DNA from 2 places in the Sediminibacillus sp. JSM 1682029 genome. Region 2 is predicted to be linked to the other one. Evidence: riboswitches for the same ligand, from Rfam matches in the RefSeq annotation. Region 2 holds a riboswitch; the other holds the start of a gene.

Region 1 (11,120 bases), on a different contig from region 2:
ACAATATGTAGAACATGGCCGCCTCCGATTGCATAACCGGAAACCATTGCTACTACCGGTTTTGGAATAACGCGAATCAATCGCTGTAAATCCAGCACATTCAGGCGGGGGATTTGATCCTCGCCGACGTAACCGCCATGACCGCGGACCTTCTGATCTCCTCCTGCACAGAACGCTTCATCACCTGCACCTGCAAGGACAATAACACCGATATTGGAGTTGTCACGCGCCCGGGTAAACGCGTCTATCAATTCATTCGTTGTTTCTGGACGAAATGCATTGCGTACCTCTGGACGGTTAATCGTGATTTTTGCGATTCCATTATAAGATTCGTAAAGAATATCTTCGTATTCCCGTTCTGTAACCCATTCAATTGCCATAGGGATACCCTCCATTCAAGATTGTTTTGGTTTCTTGTTCCCGGGAAGCTAAGGGGGCTATTCGGGAAAGACCTCATAGAAAAATCATAAAAGCACTTCCCTGATTTCTATGCTCCATTAGCTTCCTCAGACATTTTCCAACAAGAATTCATGTACTATTGTATCAAATTTTTGTGGTTGCTCCACATGAATTGCATGCCCGGATAAAGGAATTATTTTCAACTTGCTGGAAGGCATACTCTGATGCATCTCTTCTGCAATGCCGACGAACTTCTGATCCATTTCACCCGCCAGAAGTAAAACCGGCAAGCGAATGTCGCCCAGTTCTCCCCACCAGGATGGCTGCGCCCCCGTCCCCATCCCGATCAGCGAATCTGCAAGTCCCCGCTCTGTATGACTTAATCTTTCCTGGCGGATGCGATTTTGGATGGAATCTGGAAGTTTATTTTGTGAATCAAACAAGGGAAGGTTCTCCCAATAGTCCACAAACGAAGTCACACCTTGTTCCAGAATTCTTTCGGCCAGTGCCTCGTCTTTTGTCTTTCTCGCAAGCTGTTCGTCAGGCGAACCGAGACCAGGGGATGCACTTTCCAGCATCAATGACTGAACTCGTTCAGGTTTCATTACCGTAAAAGATAATGCCGTCCTCCCACCTAGTGAGTAACCAAGCAAATTAACCTTTGAAATAGAAAGCTGGTCCAGCAATTGTCCCAGATCATCACAGAAATCCTCCATCCGGATAGGGGCTTGGGTCTTCGTCTTTCCGTGACCAGGCAAATCGAGCAGCAAAACCCGAAACCGATCCTTCCACTTTTCGACATATTGCTGCCAGCTTTCACTGCTGCCGGTAAAACCGTGCAGCAGTAGCAAAGGAGGGCCGCTGCCAACCTCTTTCAACCAATATTGTTTCCTGTCGATTGTGTAATACATCCTTATCACCCGCCAAGATAATCTAGCAAACGATGTTCGATTTCATTCCATTTTTCTCGATGCCATTCCACGTTTTCCTGCCGATTCGTTTGAACTTCGATAATGGACAATCCCTCATAACGATAACTGTCAGATAAGGCTTGCCGCAAGTCGTTCCAAGTTTCCGGCTTCGTGTATTTCCCTTCATACAACGCACTCGCATGTTTAAAATCAAGATCCAACGGGGTGCCGAAAATGGTCTCGAAGTGGCTGGTCTGCCCTGCCTGCGGCAAAAAGGAAAATATCCCTCCACCGTTGTTGTTGATTAATACCACTGTTAAATCGAGTTGATATTGTTTGGCCGCCATCAAGCCGTTGAGATCATGGAAAAAGGTTACATCACCTAATAAAAGAGTCACTCTTTCCCCTTGGGAAGCAGCCCCAAGCGCAGAAGAAGTGGTGCCATCTATCCCATTGGCTCCTCTATTGCCCAGTACGCGGATTGATTTCGGCGTAGCCATAAAGAAGGTGTCCATATCCCGGATGGGCATACTATTGCCGACAAAAATAGTGCTTTTCTCCGGAGCTGCTTCTGCCAGTTGTTTCACCGTATGTCCCTCGGTTAAAGAAAATGGTTCTGCATTTTCTTCCAAAAGCTTGGCTTTGGCCGTTTTATTCATTTCCCTCCAAGTTTGCAGCCATTGCTGGTTGTATGGAGGAACAGTTCCAACATGCGCTAGATCCCGACAGAGCTGGATGGGATCGGCATAAATGAATTGAGCCGATGTACCAGCCGGTTCCCGATACCCATGATGCGGTTCTACCACAAAATGTTCGATACCCGGATGTTCTTTGACAAACAGCAAATACGGCTTAGAAACAGGCATAGCCCCAAATCGGATAATAAAGTCCGGGTCGATCCGATCCCTGACTTGCTTACTTTTCAGTACAGCATCGTAGCTTTCCATGACGTTCACTTTGTCATGCTGTCCTGCCCTCAACTGGGACAATGGATCGGCAAGTACAGGAAGCTGCCACTTTTCTGCCAAAAGGCAAACGGCCTCTGCCAAATCCGGATCGAATTGAGGACCACAGACAAGCAAGCCTTTTTGATGCACAGACAGCTGTTCAATCAGTTTATCAAGCTGGTGTTGCTCCAATCTTTTTCCGCCCGTATATGTTTGATGGTGGGACTTGCCGTTACTGTCTCCCCATATATTCTCCAAAGAGAAATCGGGCATTAAAGGTTCGCGGAATGGAAAATTCAAATGCACAGGCCCAGGGTTTCCTTCCGCTGCAGTATGGAAAGCCCTGGCTGCTTTACTTCGTGCATATTGCAGCATGGCCGGCTCCTGCTCCGGAAGCGCCATTTCCTGAAACCATTTGGCGTATTTTCCATACATTTCGATTTGTTCAATTGCTTGAGGGGCCCCGACATCCCGAAGTTCATGCGGACGATCCGCCGTCAATACCACGAGAGGCACACGACTGTAATATGCTTCTACAACCGCAGGAAAATAATTGGCCGCTGCTGTCCCGGACGTACAGACAATGGCGACAGGTTTGTTTTGCTGCTTTGCCATACCGAGAGCAAAATAGGCCGCAGATCGCTCATCCATATTCACCCAATGACTGATATGCGGATGTTCTGCGAAAGTGACAGCGAGCGGGGTCGATCGTGAACCTGGTGAAACAACTACATCTCTCAGTCCACTTTGATACAGTTCATCGACAAAATTGGCAGTATATCTGGTCAACGCCTCGGTATAACTCATGATCGTCCTCCTAAAACAGACAGTATCGGTGTGAACTTTATATTTGTCTCCTGATACTCTTCCTCCGGGTTTGAGTCCTTAACAACGCCGCATCCGGCAAATAGGGAAGCATGGTCGTCCTGGATCAGTGCCGAACGGATTGCAACGGCGAATTCTCCGTTTTGATAGGCATCCAACCAGCCAATCGGTGCTCCGTACCAACCGCGATCCAGGTGCTCGTGTTCACGGATGAATGCAACCGATTCCTCGCTTGGCAGACCACCCAATGCAGGCGTCGGATGGAGCCGTTTCACAATATCGAGTATGGTATAGCCATCATGCAGGACGGCTTCCACAGGGGTATAGAGATGCTGCAAATTTTTCAACGGATATAAAACTGGTTCATCCGGAACCCGGACGTGATCACAACATGCGGATACAGCTTTCTTGATCATTTCCACCACAAACTGATGTTCACTGCGGTTTTTTTCATCGGTCAAGAGCTGCTCGCCGATCCGGTTATCTTCTGCTTCGGTCGTTCCCCTGGGCGCAGTACCAGCGAGACACGTCGACAGCAGCTTTTGATCTTCCACCTTCACCAACCGTTCCGGTGTGGCACCTAAAAAACAATCTTCGTCGTTTTCAAAGGCAAAAATGTAACTATTCGTCTGGGATTCTGTCAATGCTTTCAAGACAGGGGCCACATGTGCCTTGTCCGAAAATTGTACGCGGAGCTCACGCGCAAGCACGATTTTTTCGGTTTCCCCTTGCTTGATCGTTTCCGTAGCTTCCCGAACGAGCTGTTTCCACGCCATGGGTTCCACCTCGCTTTTTTCCGAAACAACAGGCCCCTCCGGCAATGTAGCAGAAGATAACAGCAACCGTCTGTCTTTATCCATGCGCTGTTCGATGTCAGCTGCCCTATCGTCCTGATAAACAACGATGTTGCTAGTCAAATAATGTTTCCCGTTTACGACTGTAAGCAAGTAAGCGGGAATTCGAAGTTTGCTGTCGGGAAAAGACTTCCAAAGGGAAGTAGCCGGTTTAGCAGGATCAAAAGAAAAACCGCCGAAGGCAATCGGCCCTGTTCCCGGTTGACGCTGAGGATTGTGGATGATCGCCTGCTGGATCATCTTTTTCCATTTATTCTCCATTTGTTCGAACCGTTTTTCTCCTGAAGCAATTAAAGCATGGGCTTCTCCCGCTCCTGCCAGCATGAGACTGCCTGCAGAATTCCCCCAAAAAATCCGGCCGCCATCAAACGAAGACCCATTGGCGAAAAAAGAAATCGGATTGACTGCAGGAACCGGTTCGGTAAAACTTAATAACTGGGGCTCCTGATTTGACCTGGCTGCGGTGACCGCCTCCTCGACAGCAAGTCCCAATTCTTTCAATTCTGTTTGAATCATGTATGATACCCTCCAATACAATAGGGAGAAAGTATGTGATTATTTCTTCCAATATAAGTACAGAAACGAGCACCGGTCCCTCGACTGGCAAACCGGCCCATGTATCTATTTACCCATAAATAAGGCACATTAATAAAAAATATAACTTCCAAGCTATAAAATCAAGTATTCACACCTGCACTGCAGACTTGAGAACCACTATCTATTTTATTCCCTTTTCGTCCGTTTCTCAACAATTGCCACTAATTCCTAGTAAATTATTATAATAGATAATTGACACGGTCTTGTCGTTTCCCTAAACTTAATATGATATACCACGATTTGAAGGCTTATGTAAGGAGAGAACCATATGCAATCCCTTGATAAAAACGCAATCAGCAGTGCGCTCAATGAAAAAGCAGGGTTTCAAGTCTGGTGGCGTCTGCTACGACCGCATACTCTTACCGCTTCGTTTGTACCAGTTTTTGTCGGTACCATGGCAGCACTGCTGGATGCTTCCGTTAATTTCTGGTTATTTGCAGCAATGCTGTTGGCTTCCATGCTCATCCAGGCGGCAACCAATATGTTCAATGAATACTACGATTTTGTCAGAGGGTTGGACAACGAGAAATCTGTCGGAATCGGCGGCACCATTGTCCGGGACGGGGTCGCTCCTCAAACGGTGCTTCGTTTGGCGCTTAGTTTCTTCGCCATAGCTGTCATGCTCGGCGTCTATATTTGCCTTGAATCCAGCTGGTGGATTGCCGCAATCGGAATCATTTCCATGTTGTGCGGCTATTTATACACAGGGGGACCTTATCCAATCGCATATACCCCTTTTGGGGAACTGATCGCCGGTTTTTTCATGGGAACAGTCATCATCGGGATTAGTTACTTTATTCAAACAATGGAAGTGACCGGCTCCGTTGTATGGATTTCCATTCCTGTAGCCATCTTTATCGGCACGATCATGCTTTCTAATAACATCAGGGACTTGGAGGGCGACAAAGAAAACGGCAGAAAAACAATCGCTATTTTAATCGGCAGAAAAAATGCGGTGTTACTGCTAGCGTCCTTATTTACTATCAGTTATTTATTGATGGCAGTTTATGTGTTTACAGGAATTCTGCCTATTTGGTCCTTCATCACCCTGCTTGGAACAAAAAAAGCGGTAAGTGCAGTCAAAGGCTTTAAAGGAAAAACCGTCAATTTGGAAATGATGCCGGCAATGAAGGCAACAGCGCAGACGAACACCTTTTTCGGGTTGCTGCTGGGACTGTCGTTGCTGATTGAATATTTCATTCCATTTCATTTTTAAGTACACCGAAGTAAACGACAAGCTGCCGACTTGTCGTTTTTTTATTCCATAATACGTAATGCCGGGATAGCCAGGAAGAAAATGGACGTTTCAACCTATTGTCCCGGGGAAATATGATAGAAAGGATGTTCACTATGAATCTTGAAAACACCTTGATGGAAGCACTTGGAATGCAGGTAATCACACAGGAGAAGAATTTAGTCGAAATAACCATGCCGGTAAACAAACAAACGCACCAGCCAATGGGTTATTTGCATGGAGGTGCCAGCGTTGCATTGGCAGAATCAGCAGCAAGCATCGCTTCTTTCTTGAATATAGATGCAGACAAACACCAGATTTTTGGTATAGAAATCAATGCCAACCACATAAAAAGCAAACGTTCCGGAATCGTTACCGGAAGAGCTACCCCGCTCCACCTCGGCAAGACGACTATGGTTTGGGACATTAAAATTGTGGACGAACAAGAGCGACTCATTTCTGTTTCACGCTGCACAGTGGGAGTCGTACCCTTGAAAAACTAAGAAAAGAGCAAGACGCCTGTTTAAAAGCGCAGAGAGTCCCGCACGGCCTGTGGCACCAACGCCTGCATGACTCCGTCTGCGGGCCTCCGACAACGGGGCGGCGTCTTCTACCACAGAAAGAATCGGCTTATGAACGTGAGGAGAAAGGCGCCGGAGCTAGACAAGAACAGCATGGAGCGCTTTGTCCTTTCCATCACATCTGCTCTTATCCTCTGAACCTGCAAGAAAGGAGTATCGTTAATGGATCAAGAAAAACTCGCACACTATAAACAATTATTGGAAACGATGAAAAAAGAGGCACAAGAAGAACTCGGTCAAAATGCCGACAGCTATAATCTGGATAAAGAATATCCGGACGACTCGATCGGAGAGTTCACCAACTATGACAACCACCCGGCTGACTTGGGAACGGAAATGTTCGAGCGGGAAAAGGCGGCCACCCTCAACTCACAAGCACGTCAACGATTAAGCGAAATCGAACATGCTTTGGATAAAATCGACAAAGGCACTTACGGTTTCAGTGAATCGTCAGGAAAACCAATTCCCGAAGAGCGTCTGGAAATAGAACCGACGGCGCGTTATCTAGTCGAGGAAGTCGACGGAAACGACTAATAAATTGAAAGCGGCCGGGACAATAGCACGGCCGCCAAAGCAAAAAAACGAGCGAATTCTAAATGCCCGAAATAAAAAGCACCCTATAGAGCAGACACTTAAAAAGAGTCTTCTTATAGGGTACTTTTTATGGAAAACGTTCGGCTTTTATTTTGCACTTTGCTTCTGTCCCAGCTTCTTTTCAGGAGATATTAAGACGCAGCCATCCTTTTTTTCTCCAGCCATGGTTTCAACTTTATAAACAGCGGCACGAAAAGCGCACCGATAACGATTCCTTTGATTACATTAAAGGGAAGAATACCTCCCGTTACCGTCACCAGTTTCACTTGGTCACTCATCGATTCCCACCCCATAAACATACTGTAAGCGGGCAAAAGGACAAAGTAATTCAGCAGCCCCATTCCCACTGCCATGACAACCGTGCCTGTCACTAACCCGGAAACCAGACTCTTTACCCCTTTGAACTTATGATAGAGCATGGATACAGGCACTACAAACAGAACACCGGCGAGGAAATTGGAAGCAATGCCGATCGGATCACCTGCACCTGTATAAATCAAATAAAGCAAATTTTTGACTGCTTCCACTATGATGCCTGCCCCAGGGGAAAAAATCAGGGCGGCAATCAATGCCGGTACTTCACTGAAATCAACTTTCAAATATTGCGGCAGCATCGGAAGGGGAAAATTCAAAAACATCAACATCATTGAAATAGTTCCCAGCAGTGCCAAAATAATCAATTTTAATAAATTTGAAGATTGCTTGGTTGTTGTAGCCAATATCTTCTCCTCCTTCATCTTGTGCATCGAATCCTATCTGGCGATGAAGGTGAAACAGAATTCCCATGAATCAAGAAATCCATCAGAAAACCCTGAAGCGTATAGAAGCTTCAGGGTTTATGTTCAGAGGGAAATAAAAGGCAGTCTTATCCATGCCTTTTCTGTTCCGTATCTTCTCCCATCCAGACTGTAACTGTCGGTCCTGGAATCGCACCAGGTCAGCCATCCGGCGTTAGCCGGACAGGTCACGGACTTAGAGCTCAAGCTCTTCACCGTCGGTCGGGAATTTCACCCTGCCCCGAAGATAGATTCGATATTTAATTGGTAATCTTATTATACTACCTTTCCAAACTTTTGCAAATAGAAACGTTTGATCAGTCCTCCAGCGGATTCAGACTTTCATTGCCGGTCATCTCGGCAATCATTTTGACCAACAAATCAATTTCTTCATCCATATCCTTGATACTGACCGTTTCCACAGGTGAGTGCATATACCTCAGCGGAAGGGAGACAAGTCCGACCGGAACTCCCCGACCCGTAAGACGCATCTTGTCTGCATCCGTTCCTGTCGCTCGTTGGGTCAATTCGTATTGCACCCGCATATTCAGAGAACGGGCTGCTTTCTCCAACAGCTGGTTGATTTTGATATTGATCGGTGCCCCTTTAGCCAGAACCGGCCCTTTTTCCAATTGAACGTCGCCATATTTATTTTTGTTCACACCTGGATAATCGGTCGCGAAAGTTACATCACAAGCAATAGCCATATCAGGTTCAATGCCTGCGGCAGCAAAATAAGCACCACCCATATTGGTTTCCTCATTTACTGTACTGGCGGCATACACGCCCACATCTACTTCCTTCTCCGCCAGGCGGCGAAGCACTTCTGCCACTATGAAAGCGCCTGTCCGGTTATCAAGGCCGCGGCCGGATATATATCGATCAAGCAACACTTCCGGTTCCCTTTTGTAAACGGCTAAATCACCGATTTGGACATATTTCTCCATTTCCTCTTTCGAGCGTGCACCGCAATCGATGAACAAGTCCTCTAAATCGAAATCACCCTTGATGCCGCCATGATGTTGGGCATTGACTCCAATCACTCCGGTGATTTCCTGGGCATAGCCCAAGACCGTCACTTTCATTCCAATGGCTGCTTTCGGATTGATGCCGCCCATTTTGTCGAAATGAAGATATCCTTGTTCATCAATCCGGTTGATCACAAGGGCGATTTCATCACAGTGACCAGCCAAAAGAATTTTGAATTCAGCTTCCGGATTGAGTACACCGATTGCATTCCCTGCATTGTCGGTGATTATTTTGTCAGCGAAAGGTTTTACATAGTCGATCCACTTTTTTTGAATGTTCATCTCCATACTGGATGGAGATGGCGTTCGCAGCAAGTCCATTAAAAATTGTTGTCTGTTTTGTTCCATATGTAGTTCCTCCTTTATCACATATGTTAATGATACCAAAAATTTGGGAAAACACTAAATGTTGTGAAGCCAGAATCCATTTTGAATCAAAAAATCAGGAGTGATACAGTTGAATTTAGAAACATGGTACCAAAAAGGGATCGATCCGGATGACTATATAGAATCGATGCAACAGCATAGAGAAAACTTGTTGTACGTATATGATCATTTCACTTTGCCTGAAGACGATTTGCTTTTCGAGAAGCTTGCAAAAGAAAACCTGCGTGTCATCGTCTTAACAGAGGACTGGTGTGGGGATGCCATGATGAATGTACCGATTTTGTTCCACCTTGCCGAACGGGCGGAAATGGACGTGCGTCTGCTTGCCCGTGATCAAAACCTGGAGTTGATGGATCAATATCTGACAAACGGAAAAGCTCGCTCCATTCCGATTTTCATCTTTATCGATGAAAATGGCCGGGAGATTGCAAAATGGGGGCCGCGGGCGTCCGAGGTCCAGCAGTTTATCGACCAATCCCTGGCCAATCTTCCAGAAAAAGAAGCTGCAGATTACCAGGAAAAACAGCGGGAATTGTTCACTTTCGTAACCAAATCATTTCGAGACAATAAGGACTTCTGGCAGCAAACGTATCAAAGCATTCTTTCCACTTTAGAACATGCAATCTAATCTTATTTTCCCCGGCCGCAAGTCGGGGATTTTTATACTATGGGAAAGACATTTTGGAAATACTGGATAGTAAAAAAACAAAAGGTGAGCTTACCCAATGCAAACACTTCTGCAGGTTTATTTCCGCATGCCGATATTTTTCCGTTTATTATCATCTGTCCTTCTATTGATGATGTTATTCGGTATTGCTATTCACATTCTGGAGCCCGTTCACTTTCCGACTATTTTTGATGGTATTTGGTGGGCATTTGTTACCGGGTCGACGGTTGGGTACGGTGATTATGTACCGCTCAGCTCTGCCGGAAGACTGGTTGCCATTCTGTTGATTCTCGCCGGCGGTGGGTTGGTGACATTTTATATGGCCACCATCTCTGCAGGGACAATCAAACATGAACGAGACCTTTCAAAAGGACTGGTAAAGTACAGAGGCAAAGATCATATCATCCTAGTAGGCTGGAACGAACGGACTAAGCAGCTCATGGAAATGATTGTGGAAAGGAACATGAAAAAACAAATCGTGTTGATCGACCATACCATGAATAATTTGCCTTATCAAAAACACCAATTGCATTTTGTGCGTGGCTCCGCCTTTGAGGATGAGACATTGGAAAAAGCCAATTTAAAAGATGCCAAGTACGCTGTCGTCACCGCTGATCCTTCCAAAAAAGAACTTCAAGCCGACCAGTCGACAATCCTGACAGCAGTCGCTATCAAAGGGAACAATCCTGATATTGTCCTGATCACAGAAATATTGACAAAAGAGCAAATCAAAAACGCCAGCCGGGCTGGCGCAGATTCCATCATTCGGTCAAATGACTTTATGAGTACCCTGTTATTCCACGAGCTATTCCGGCACAAACCGGTCAAACCGTTTGATTTGCTGATACAAGTACTGGCAGATCAGCAGTTCCATCAATTCCCTTTGCCTGAAAATCTTTATGATAAGACTTTCTTACAATGCGCCGATTATTATGCCGTTTCAGAACAACTGTTGATCGGTATCATGAGGAAGGGGCAGATGCTCGTCAATCCAGCTTTTAGCACCACGCTCCAAAAAGGTGACACGTTAATTGTCCTTTCATCGCTCCATGAGTGATCGTTCCACTTCCTGGAGAAGCTCTTTCCCCTCTTCTACAAATTGATCATTTACTTCTCCATCAGGATCCACCGGTGTTTGAAATTGGTCCACCGCACCCCTCAGGGCGCCATTGCGGCCGTCTGCGTCCACTCCGGACTGGTACACATGGGAAAGCACGAACGGTTTGCCCAATTTGACTATCACTCCAGGTGAGTCAAGCATGCCTTTTACTGCTTTGAAGGGAATTCGCAAAAACTGGTAGCCGTCCTCTACCCCCATTT
Region 2 (11,120 bases):
TGTCCTTCTTTTTTTGTGTGCCAATGGTAACAGCCCTTTTTTGTACTTAAGGTGGTTCTTTGGGTGATAGTCAAAGCAAAACGCTCGATCAGTTCTTCGATTTCATCGCAAATGAACTGTTCATCCATAGGCTTTACACTGCCTAAATTATTTTCCAAGATTTCATACGTAATCACCGTATCCCTCCTATTACGATTATCGTACCATAACAGGCAAGCATCGTTTGGAGAATAGGAAAATCAGTATTTTACATTCTTAGCAAACATCACAGCGAGGGGCGGGATATTTACTGGCAAGAACAGTCTTTTCCAGCTTCAGCGTCCACCCTCTCTGTGGCAAACACTCGCCAGACCCTGTTCAAAAAAACCGCGCAACCCCTCAAGTCAGGGCTGCCCGGTTTTCTTCGCATATAGTCTTTCAAGCCAGATTTTTCAACAGGTTGGCCATTTCTATTGCTGAAACGGCTGCTTCTGCTCCTTTATTGCCTGCTTTTGTCCCAGCTCTTTCGATTGCTTGTTCGATGGTATCCGTGGTCAGCACACCAAATATCACCGGCAAATCCTCCTGCATGGATACACTGGCCACTCCTTTTGAAACTTCGCTGCTTACATAATCAAAATGAGGAGTCGATCCCCTGATGACCGTCCCTAAGGCAATCACCGCATCATACTTTTTGGAAGCAGCCATTTTTTTCGTAACCAACGGTATTTCGAACGCGCCAGGAACCCATGCAACCGATACATCGTCTTCCGAAACTCCATGTCGCCTCAATGCATCCTGTGCACCGCTTAATAACTTGTTGGTGATGAACTCGTTGAACCTTCCAACCACGATTCCGATCTTTAAATCCGTACCTACCAGGTTTCCTTCGTAAACATTTGTCATTTTTATCATCCTCCTTAAAATCAGTTGCTGCCGGGAAAATCAAATAAATGGTCGAGCTTTGCTTTTTTCGTTTGCAAGTATCTTTCATTGCTTTTATTTGCCGGTATTTGGATTGCTTTTCTTTCCGTCACTTCCAACCCATAATCATTCAACCCGGAAATTTTCCGCGGGTTATTGGTCAATAACTGCAGCTTCCGGACACCAAGGTCCTTTAACATTTGGGCGCTCACTGCATAGTCCCGCAAGTCTGCCGGAAAACCCAGCTGGTGGTTTGCTTCGACGGTATCGAAACCCTGTTCCTGCAGCTTGTAAGCCTTCAGTTTATTCAGCAAGCCAATTCCTCTGCCTTCCTGACGCATGTATATCAGCACGCCAGTTCCAGCTGCCTCGATCTCTTGGAGAGCCTGCTCGAGTTGCGGTCCGCAATCACAGCGGCGGGAACCAAAAACATCTCCAGTCAAACATTCTGAGTGAATCCGCACGAGGACAGGATTCTCCGGGCTTATCTCACCCTTGAAAAGGGCGAGGTGCTCCTTGCCTGTGAATTTTTCCGTGTAAGCAGTCAGACGGAAATCCCCATAGGCAGTCGGCAGATCGATGGTTATTTCTTTATTGATCAGAACATCATTCACTTTTCGGTAGGCAACCAAATCTTGAATGGTGATAAGCGACAAGTCATACCGTTCTGCCATTTTTTCCAACTCCGGCAGCCTCGCCATGGTCCCGTCGCCGTTCATGATTTCACAAATCACTCCTGCAGGCTTAGATCCGGCAAGTTTCGCCAAGTCGACGGCAGCTTCCGTATGACCCGTCCGCTCCAGGACGCCAGCCCGTTTGGCGACTAACGGAAACACATGGCCAGGTCGCTTAAAAGCAGCAGCTTCTGTCTTGTCCTCAATCAATTTTTGGATGGTCAGTGCCCGGTCGTAAGCACTGATCCCTGTATCGGTTTCCTCATGGTCGACACTGATGGTAAATGCCGTTCCATAAGTGTCGCTGTTTTCTTCCACCATGGCTGGCAGGCGGAGTTTGTCGGCCAGCTTTTTGTCCATCGGAGCACATATAAGTCCCCTGCCTTCCTTGGCCATGAAGTTGATCGATTCAGGAGTGGCATGCTCTGCAAGCATAACCAAGTCTCCTTCGTTTTCCCGGTCTTCGTCGTCCACGACAATGACCATTTTTCCAGCCCTCAAGTCTTGTATTGCCTGGTCTATCGTTTGGAACATAACTAGTCCTCCTAATCTAAAAAGCCAAATTGCTGTAATTTTTCTGTGGTTATTTTCCCAGTCTTCCCTTCTGCAGGCTGGTATTTTGCCGTCAGTAGACGATCGATGTATTTTGCCAGCACATCATATTCCAGGTTGACGGTTTCTCCTGTCTGCTTGTCAGCGAGAATGGTTGCCCGCTGTGTTTCGGGAATCAACGAGATCGTAAAAGCCGATGGATGGACGGCAAACACGGTCAAGGAAGTGCCGTCCACTGCGACTGACCCCTTTTCCGATAGATACGGAATTCCCTCTGGCGGGACTTCGATGGTTATATAAACTGCATTTGCTTCCTTCCACTTATGGGTGATGATACCTACAGCATCTACATGCCCGGAGACAAAATGCCCCCCGAATCGATCCTGAGCACGCATGGCCCGTTCCAGATTAACATGAGTTCCGGGAGTGACTCCGGACAGCGAGGAGGTACGGAATGTTTCGGGAATGATGTCTACCGTAAAATCAGTCTCTTGAAAAGACGTGACGGTCAGACAAACACCATTCACCGAAATACTGTCGCCTATTCTCACATCGCTTGTCACCGTTTCAGCCGCTATGTTCATCGTCAACGAGTCCTGCTTGCGATGGATGGATGTTACTTTTCCCTTTTCTTCGACAATACCAGTAAACAATCACTCCGCCTCCTTTTTTGGTATGGCAATGACTTTAAGATCGCCGCCGATTTTTTCGACCGATTTAATGTCCAGCTGTTTTGCTAGCCCCATCCGTTCCGGCGAAACACCACCCACCACTGGAATGGCATCACTCCCACCAAGAAGGAGCGGAGCAATATACCAATGACACTCATCAAAAAAACCTGTTTCGATAAAAGAGCCATGAACGGTACTTCCGCCTTCTACATAGACAGACTGCACACCCTCATTTCCCAGCAGTTTCAACACGGAGTCCAACTCTACTTTCTTTGTACCGATTTGGAATACTTTCACATGCGGTTTTATCAGCTTGGATTGTTCCGTATCGGCTGAGGATCCACAAATCAACCACGTTGGCGCTTCGGGACTAGTCAGCAGGTGGCTGCCGGCAGGAATACTCAAATCGCTGTCCAGCACTATCCGAATCGGCTGCTTGCCGCCTTCCGGAAGTCTGACAGTCAGCCGTGGATCGTCCGCCACTACGGTCCCTATACCGACCAGGACAGCGTCATGGAGGTCACGCTGCCAATGAACATCATCTCTTGCAGCTGCCGATGTGACCCAGCGACTGTCACCAGTACTGGCTGCCGTTTTGCCGTCCAAAGTCATGGCCGCTTTCAATGTAACAAAGGGTGACTTTTCTCTGATTTGTTTAAAAAACCGGCGATTGAGCTCCAACGCCTTTTCCTGTCTCAAGCCCACTTCGACCTCGATTCCTGCCTGACGCAACCTTTCCACACCACGGCCCGCCACTTCGGGATTGGGATCCAGACAGGCAATGTAGACTTTCGCTAATTGATGTTCCACAATCAAATCGGCACACGGCGGAGTTTTACCATGATGGGAGCACGGTTCCAAGGTGACATACATCACTGCACCTGCCGCCGCTTCTCCCGCTTGTCTCAACGCATGCACTTCTGCATGTGCACTCCCTGCCTCCAAGTGGCTGCCCATTCCGATCACTTTGCCATCTTTCACGACGACCGCACCGACAGAAGGGTTCGGACTTGTTTGTCCAATGGTCACTTCTGCCAACGCCAACGCTGTATCCATATAGGTTTCTTTTGATGCCAAATCCTTCATCCTCTCGTTTCCCGGAGCACGGAGTTTCGATATTTCATTCAAAACACAAAAAAGCCCCGGTAGATGCCGGGGCTTTTAAAATAGGTAAAGTTAAGTTGAGACGGTGCTTCCTGAATACGGCAAAGAAAGCAGCGGCATAAAATGCCCCGCGTTTTCCCGTACTCGAATCAACGTCACAAACGTCCTGTTCCTTTTCCCATCCAGACTTTAACTGTCGGCTTTGGAATTTCACCAAATCCACCGTTGCTTTCGCAAACGGGTCACGGACTGAGGACATGAACTTGTCCATCACCGCCGGTCGGGATTTACACCCTGCCCCAAAGGAATTTCGTATTTAATTAAGGACATCATAGCATTATTTTGTGAAAAATGCATCTAACTAGCCTTATGAAAATTTCTCCAAATTACCTTGTGTGTGACCTATGAACATGTTACTATACGGTTAAATAAATTTTACCGTATGATTTTTAACAAAGGGGTGACTTGGGATGAAACAATTAATGGTATTGGAGACTTATGAACAGTTAAAATCTTTGAGTGATCCTTTTCGGAGTCAGATAATGATGCGGCTGATGGAACAGCCATACACCGGGCAGCAGTTGGCCTTCCAATTCAATCTCTCCAGGGCAAAGATTCATTATCACCTGCGGGAGTTAGCCAAAAATGGATTAGTGGAAATTGTGAAGACAGAAGAAAAGAATGGAATCATGCAAAAATTTTACCAATCCACCGCAAGAGGATTTACACCTTCAGAGGAATTGCTTCCGTATAAAGAAGAACTAAGTGAATCAATTCGGCAAATGTACACCCGCATGCTGGAAAGGACGAAAATGAGGGTAATCACCGCTCCAGAGGATGCCTTTAAGCAAGAGACAGCTACATCCAAACCCGCAGAATGGTCGCATCTTGGCTCGACATGGGAAATCTCGGCAACGGAAGAAGATTTCAAGCAGTGGATTAAGAAGTTTTTTGATTTAATAGATGAATTAAAGGCTTTAAGCGCCGAGACGGAAAACGCCCCCGATCAAAAGCTATACAGCATTACGGCTTTTGGATTCGAAATCGACGAGTCGTTGTTCCAAAAAAGAGAAATAAAAGATCAATCAAAAAAAGAATCTGAATAGTTTCTTTTTTTAAGCTTACGGTTAGTTTTTTTCAACCGTATAACTTTTTTAACTAGGAGGCCGTAAATGAACTTACTATGGACCAATCGAAATTTTCTACTGTTATTTATCGGCAGAATTGTCACCAATATCGGGGACAGCATTTACTATGTAGCTGCCATGTGGCTTGTTTACGATTTAGGCGGCAGTGCATTTTACTCTGGTTTGGCGGGGTTTTTAACGTTGCTTCCAGCGGCGCTACAGTTTTTCACAGGGCCGTTTGTCGATAAATGGCCGATTAAAAAAGTACTTGTGCTTACCCAGCTGTTACAATGCATCCTGATTTTAATCATTCCGATGGCTCACTGGCTCGGTTTTTTGTCCGTTCATCTCATCCTGATTATCATGCCACTGATCGCTTTTATTGAACAATTTGCCTATCCTTCCCAGACAAAAGCACTTGTCTATATTCTTTCCAGACAACAGCTTGTAAAGGGAAATTCCTTGTTCGCCTTTGCCTATCAGGGGATTGATTTGCTATTCAATGCCGTTTCCGGAATCCTCGTCGCCATCGTAGGAGCTGTGTCTCTATATCTTGCAGACTCCATGACATTTGCTTTGGCAGCCATATTGTTCACTATTTGTAAACTTCCATGGGCCGAAGAAAAGAGGAAAGAAAAGACATCAGTTAAACAGGCTTTTCTGGAATATAAAACGGAATTGAAACAAGGATTTTCGATTGTTTTCCACTCATTGTTGGCAAGTTTTTTAATTGGGGCTGTCGCTTGCAACTTTGCGATTGGCGCTGGATTGGCCGTCCTTCCCGGTTTGGGAGCTGAGCTGGGGGGAGCAGAAATATACGGTTTTTACTTGGCGGCTATGTCTACCGGTTCCCTGCTCGGAGCATTGACCAGTTCTTTGTTCGGCCGGTTTTCAGTGGGAAAGCTTTCCATTCTGACGTTTTTTTTCGGGTCTTGTTTCTGGGTTGCCAGTACATTTCTCACACCTGTCCTTTGGGGTGCGGTGCTATTCGGGTTGGCGTGGATACCAGTTGGCGCGACCAATGTTTTGTTTGCTGCCGTAATGCAATCCGTTGTCCCGCTCCATCTATTAGGACGAGTCAATACCGTTTCCCGCAGTATGAGTGCCTCAGCTATGCCGATTGGGTCACTGGCTGGCGGATCCCTTGCTTCTACCTTTTCTCCCGCCCTGATCTTCAGCTGTGCCGGAGCGGGCTTGTTGATAGTGGCAATCGTATGGCTCTGTCATCCGGGACTTCGAAAGCTGCCTAAAACGGCTGAAATGACTGCGGAAACCTTCGACTTGCCCACTGATATGAAAGAAAACCGAACGGGTTCGAATGCTTAGATATTCGAATCATCGTTCGGTTTTGCTTTGTCCAATATGCTTCTGTGCCAGCCATTTCTTTTGTCAATTTTGCTTTACTGCTTTAACCGTTTCCGCATCGGCATCTTCTCCGATGATTTTGACTTCTCTTTCCAGGAAAACACCGAACTTATCCTTGACTGTCTTTTGTACCAGCTCAATGACAGAGATATATTCGGTTGCAGTCGCATTGTTTTTATTGACGATGAAGCCTGCATGCTTGGTGGAAACTTCTGCACCGCCTACTCCTTTACCCTGCAACTCGCTATCCTGGATCAACTTGCCGGCAAAATAACCTGGCGGTCGTTTAAAAACACTGCCGCATGATGGATATTCGAGCGGCTGCTTGGATTCCCGCTTATGTGTAAGGTCGTCCATCACTGCCTTGATATTCTGATAGTCGCCTGGTTGGAGCTTGAACTTTGCCTCTAAAACGATGTATCCGTTGTCTGGAATATTGCTGGTCCGGTATTCCAAATCCAGCTCTTCTGCAGCAAGGGTCAATAATGCCCCCTCCCGATCGACGACCACCGCCTCTTCTAATACATCTTTGATTTCCCCGCCGTAAGCACCGGCATTCATAAACAAGGCTCCTCCCACTGTTCCCGGGATTCCGCAGGCAAACTCCAGCCCGCTCAGCCTCTCGTTCAACGCCCGGCGTGAAACATCGATTATGGCCGCTCCGCTTTGGGCGAATATCGTATCAGACTCTACCCGGATATCCTGAAAGCGTTTTTGACTCATGACGATGCCGCGAATTCCACCGTCCTTCACAATCATATTGGAGCCATTGCCAAGCAGGGTGAACGGGATATTTTCCCTTCTGGAAAGCTTCACCAGTTCCTGAACTTCAGAAAATGTTTCCGGCGTGACAAGGATATCCGCTTTTCCGCCAAGGCGAGTGTACGTATGGTTTTTCAACAGCTCATCCAGCATAATGTTTTCTGTAGCTGTTATATGTGATATTTCCTGATAAACATGTTTGATATTTATCAAATCAAATCATTCCTTTAATTGTCCTCTTCGTTGATGGTTAAAAGTGACCCATGAATCCCTTTTCCCATAACCTTGATTATAACAGGTGGACTTGACAGCGCCAACTACGATTTTCCCAACCTTTATTTAGCTCATTAAAAGGTTATGTCTTCCCAGAAGAATTCGTGCCTAATCACCAATCACCCCTATCACTACCCGCTGGCCAGTCAGTCAAACATTCCCACACTGTCCATTCGATAAAACCGACCCGGACAAAATATGGCCACCAAAGCAAAAAAGAACGAATTCCAAATATACAGCGAATTTCTGCTTCCGGACGATCAGGACCGGCTGAATATATTCGTTTTCTTCTTTTGGCTGATAGAATATCCAAACTTCTTTAAAAGGAAAGCAATAAACAGCGATGACAGACTCTTTTTTGGCGAAGACGGAAAATCAGGATGAGAAGTTCCTTTTATTCTTCGGCAATTGGATGTGCGATGGCCAGCAGCATAAAAGTTAAAAAGCCGCACTCCTGTTTAAGTGCGGCATAGCTTTCCGAACGTAACGATTCGAGACAAAAGTCGTTGTTAGCTGAATCCGCGCCCGCGGAAATCGAAGTACCTTGCCGTAGTGGAGACTCGCAATGCTTTTTTGTCGAGCATCCTTTCTATGTCATGCTTCCATGCCTTTCAAAATAAAATCAATGAGATGCTCCACTTCCTGGGCCTCATCCCACTCAGCATCAGGATTCAAGAGAAAACGGGTGACGATGAACCCCAATATCGGGGAGACAATACAACGGACCGTCGTCGTAATCGGCATTTCTTTAAGCAGTCCCGCTTCCTGGAACCCAGTGACTGTCTGCTTGATCCTCGGGTACACTTTTTCAAGGAACGCCTCCTCGATAATCATTTTGATTTCCGGGTGAAAGGCAAACTCCTGGAGCACTATCCGCAAAATCGCGACATTTTGTCTGGCAAAATCCAATCGATTGTAAATGAATGTTCTCAACAGCTCGTCAAAGCCTTGAAATTCGCGATTGAAAATATTTTCGACCATGTTGTCAGCGAACACAGGAACAGCGAGCTTGAGCACTCCCGGCTTCACTATAGCCAATAGCAAATCCTTTTTTGCCGGGTAGTGCCGAAAAATGGTCCCTTCCGCTACTCCAGCACGCTTGGCGATTTCACTTGTGGCTGTGCCCGCATACCCTTTTTCGGCAAAAATCTCGATTGCAGCCGCAAGAATGTTTGCTTGCTTCTCGGTCAATCGGATTTCTTGTCCATCCACTTTCAACAATTCTCTTAAATAGGACTCCCGCATAAGCTGATCCTCACTTTTTCATTATTTTCGGTATGCCTTAAGTGTACCAAGATTCAACAGGTAACATAATAGAGAAAACCCTAGGACAACATATAGATCGACCTGTATATCAGCCAGTCCGTTCCCCTTGATCATGATTTCCTTGAGGGCATCGGCCCCATAAGAAATCGGCATACAATATTCTAAATACGCCACCCAATCAGCAGCGTTATCCAGATTGAACATCCCCGAAAAGAACGCCTGTGGAACAATCACGAGTGGAATGAACTGCATAAGTTGAAATTCATTTCTGGCAAAAGAGGATAACAGGATGCCGAGTGTCAGCGCACTCAATGAAAGAAGCATGGTGACCAGAATGACCAGCCATAAGGATCCATTTAGCGGAACTCCCAAGACATAAACGGCATACAACGCGACGATAAACGACTGAATCACTGCGAATAGCCCAAAGCCGCTGATATAACCAAGGATGATTTCCCAACCTTTCAAAGGCGTGGCGAATAGCCGCTCCAACGTCCCTTGTGATCTTTCTCTCAAGAAGGAGATACCGCCCACTAAAAACACGAAAAAAAAGGCAAAAAAGCCGATCAGGACCGGTCCCGTATAATCAAATGTCGTCTCCGCGTTATCCTCGTATAAAAACTCGACGGAAATATCCGGAACCTGACGATCCGACCGGGATGCCAAAGCCTCCTGCAAACCCATTTTCACTGCTTCGGCTTGATTGGGTTTGCTGTTGTCTATCGTGACATGGATATACTGTCCATCTGCTTCGAGGAGGGCGTCGATTTCCGAATCGGCAAGCGCTTGGCCGGGATCCTCCACCTCGACGATTTCCAGCATACTGTCCTGCACTGCCGCTTTAAGCGGAGCAGGTGCCCCCTCGACTGCCAGCTTTGGTTGATAAGATTCCTGGTCCAACACCAGCCAGGTCAACGTCAAAATTAGTAGAGGGGCAACAATCATCAACGCAAGTGACCGCTTATCTCGAATAAATTGACGGATTATCCGGACTACAATCGCCTTTAACTTCATGCTTCTTCCCTCCCGTACTTTAGAAACGCTTTTTCAATCGAGTCGGTACCCGTATCCCGTTTTAACGCTTGGGGAGATCCGTGAGCAATGATATTTCCGCCCCTTAACAGCCCTAACTTATCGCACCGTTCTGCTTCATCCATCACATGAGTGGTAACGATAACGGTTGTTCCTCGCCTTTTCAGATCGGCAAACCTATCCCAAATTTTATTGCGTAATAAAGGATCGATTCCTACCGTCGGTTCATCAAGAATTAACAGTTCAGGGCGATGGATCAACGCCGCAGCCAAGGATAGACGCCGCTTCATACCTCCGGAAAACCCCTGGACAATTTTATGTTTGCTGTCTTGCAAACCAACATCTTCTAAAACTTCATCGATGCGCCCGGCCACCTGTTTTTTGGGCACACCGTAAATCGCTGCAAAAAAAGCGAGATTTTCCTTTGCTGTCAACTCATGATAAAGAGCATCCGACTGTGCCATATAACCGATGGATTCCATTGTTTGCAGGGATGGCATCCGGGTATCCAACACTACTACTTCTCCTGCTTCAGGCGTTAAAGTGCCGACAATCGTTTTTACAAGTGTCGTTTTACCAGATCCGGAAGGACCGAGCAATCCAAAAATCCTTCCGCGTTGAATGGTCAGGCTAATGTTCTGCAGGACACTCTGTTTACCGAATGAATGCGATACATGTCGCAGTTCCACAATCTCCATTTCATCCCCTCCATTAGTGAGTGATTACTCACTTATTATAATAAAGCTTATGCTGGTGATTGACAACAATTTTTACCAATACCTATTGTGAAGCACCCTATTAATTTTAATCGGATGGAGATTTTGTTATAATCTAATCACTATTTGAGCAAAAAGTGACAAAACAATCGTTTTATCTCATATTTCCTACTTTCGTAGAAAGGATAGTGAATAATCATGGACTGGTATTATGAAGAAGGGATGAACATCAAAGATTTCCTCATCCAAAACAGAGAACCATTCGAACAAAAACTGTTAAATGAAGCTGTCAATGTCCGGGACAAGATTGAAGAAATCCGTGTTATCGGCAATATAAATCTATTGAAGAACGCGCTCAAAATTGTCCTTTACGTCGTGGAGGATCAAAAAGATGAAGTAGTGGCTTTTGCAAAACAAGAGGGAATAGCCTGGGCGAACTACTCCCTGACGCTGGCATTTAAATTGGAATGGGTACAAGCCATCCGCAGAACCCTATGGGTAGCCTTGCATGATTATGAATTGCTGTCCGGAATGGATGTGGATCGGGAGCGCTTCTATGACACAGAGAGCAAAATCAATGCATTGATCGACGAATTTCTCAATGGATTTTTTATCAGTTATTCCAAATATAAAGATGAATTAATCGAATCACAACGTGAGATGGTCGAAAATCTC

The links. A riboswitch is a leader RNA that binds a small molecule or an ion and turns the genes downstream of it on or off. The one in region 2 is predicted to bind FMN.
Region 1: it holds a riboswitch for FMN, as region 2 does, so the genes downstream of both, ABVF09_RS12720 (ECF transporter S component) here and ribD (bifunctional diaminohydroxyphosphoribosylaminopyrimidine deaminase/5-amino-6-(5-phosphoribosylamino)uracil reductase RibD) in region 2, are expected to answer to the same signal.

What each region holds. Positions count from the first base shown of each region.
Region 1 covers NZ_JBEWYY010000007.1:34,222-45,341, forward strand. The annotation lists gene menB (1,4-dihydroxy-2-naphthoyl-CoA synthase) at 1-380, opposite strand, end outside; gene menH (2-succinyl-6-hydroxy-2,4-cyclohexadiene-1-carboxylate synthase) at 507-1,310, opposite strand; gene menD (2-succinyl-5-enolpyruvyl-6-hydroxy-3-cyclohexene-1-carboxylic-acid synthase) at 1,316-3,064, opposite strand; gene ABVF09_RS12700 (isochorismate synthase) at 3,061-4,452, opposite strand; gene ABVF09_RS12705 (1,4-dihydroxy-2-naphthoate polyprenyltransferase) at 4,802-5,749, shown strand; gene ABVF09_RS12710 (hotdog fold thioesterase) at 5,884-6,270, shown strand; gene ABVF09_RS12715 (TraR/DksA C4-type zinc finger protein) at 6,511-6,882, shown strand; gene ABVF09_RS12720 (ECF transporter S component) at 7,074-7,661, opposite strand; FMN riboswitch at 7,828-7,971, opposite strand; gene ABVF09_RS12725 (M20/M25/M40 family metallo-hydrolase) at 8,036-9,094, opposite strand; gene ABVF09_RS12730 (thioredoxin family protein) at 9,204-9,761, shown strand; gene ABVF09_RS12735 (potassium channel family protein) at 9,859-10,857, shown strand; gene ABVF09_RS12740 (YugN family protein) at 10,840-11,120, opposite strand, start outside.
Region 2 covers NZ_JBEWYY010000013.1:31,226-42,345, forward strand. The annotation lists gene ABVF09_RS17355 (hypothetical protein) at 1-176, opposite strand, end outside; gene ribH (6,7-dimethyl-8-ribityllumazine synthase) at 418-885, opposite strand; gene ABVF09_RS17365 (bifunctional 3,4-dihydroxy-2-butanone-4-phosphate synthase/GTP cyclohydrolase II) at 906-2,111, opposite strand; gene ABVF09_RS17370 (riboflavin synthase) at 2,123-2,782, opposite strand; gene ribD (bifunctional diaminohydroxyphosphoribosylaminopyrimidine deaminase/5-amino-6-(5-phosphoribosylamino)uracil reductase RibD) at 2,783-3,886, opposite strand; FMN riboswitch at 4,071-4,215, opposite strand; gene ABVF09_RS17380 (ArsR/SmtB family transcription factor) at 4,375-5,010, shown strand; gene ABVF09_RS17385 (MFS transporter) at 5,077-6,357, shown strand; gene murB (UDP-N-acetylmuramate dehydrogenase) at 6,421-7,371, opposite strand; gene ABVF09_RS17395 (TetR/AcrR family transcriptional regulator) at 8,026-8,676, opposite strand; gene ABVF09_RS17400 (ABC transporter permease) at 8,698-9,711, opposite strand; gene ABVF09_RS17405 (ABC transporter ATP-binding protein) at 9,708-10,427, opposite strand; gene ABVF09_RS17410 (STAS domain-containing protein) at 10,644-11,120, shown strand, end outside.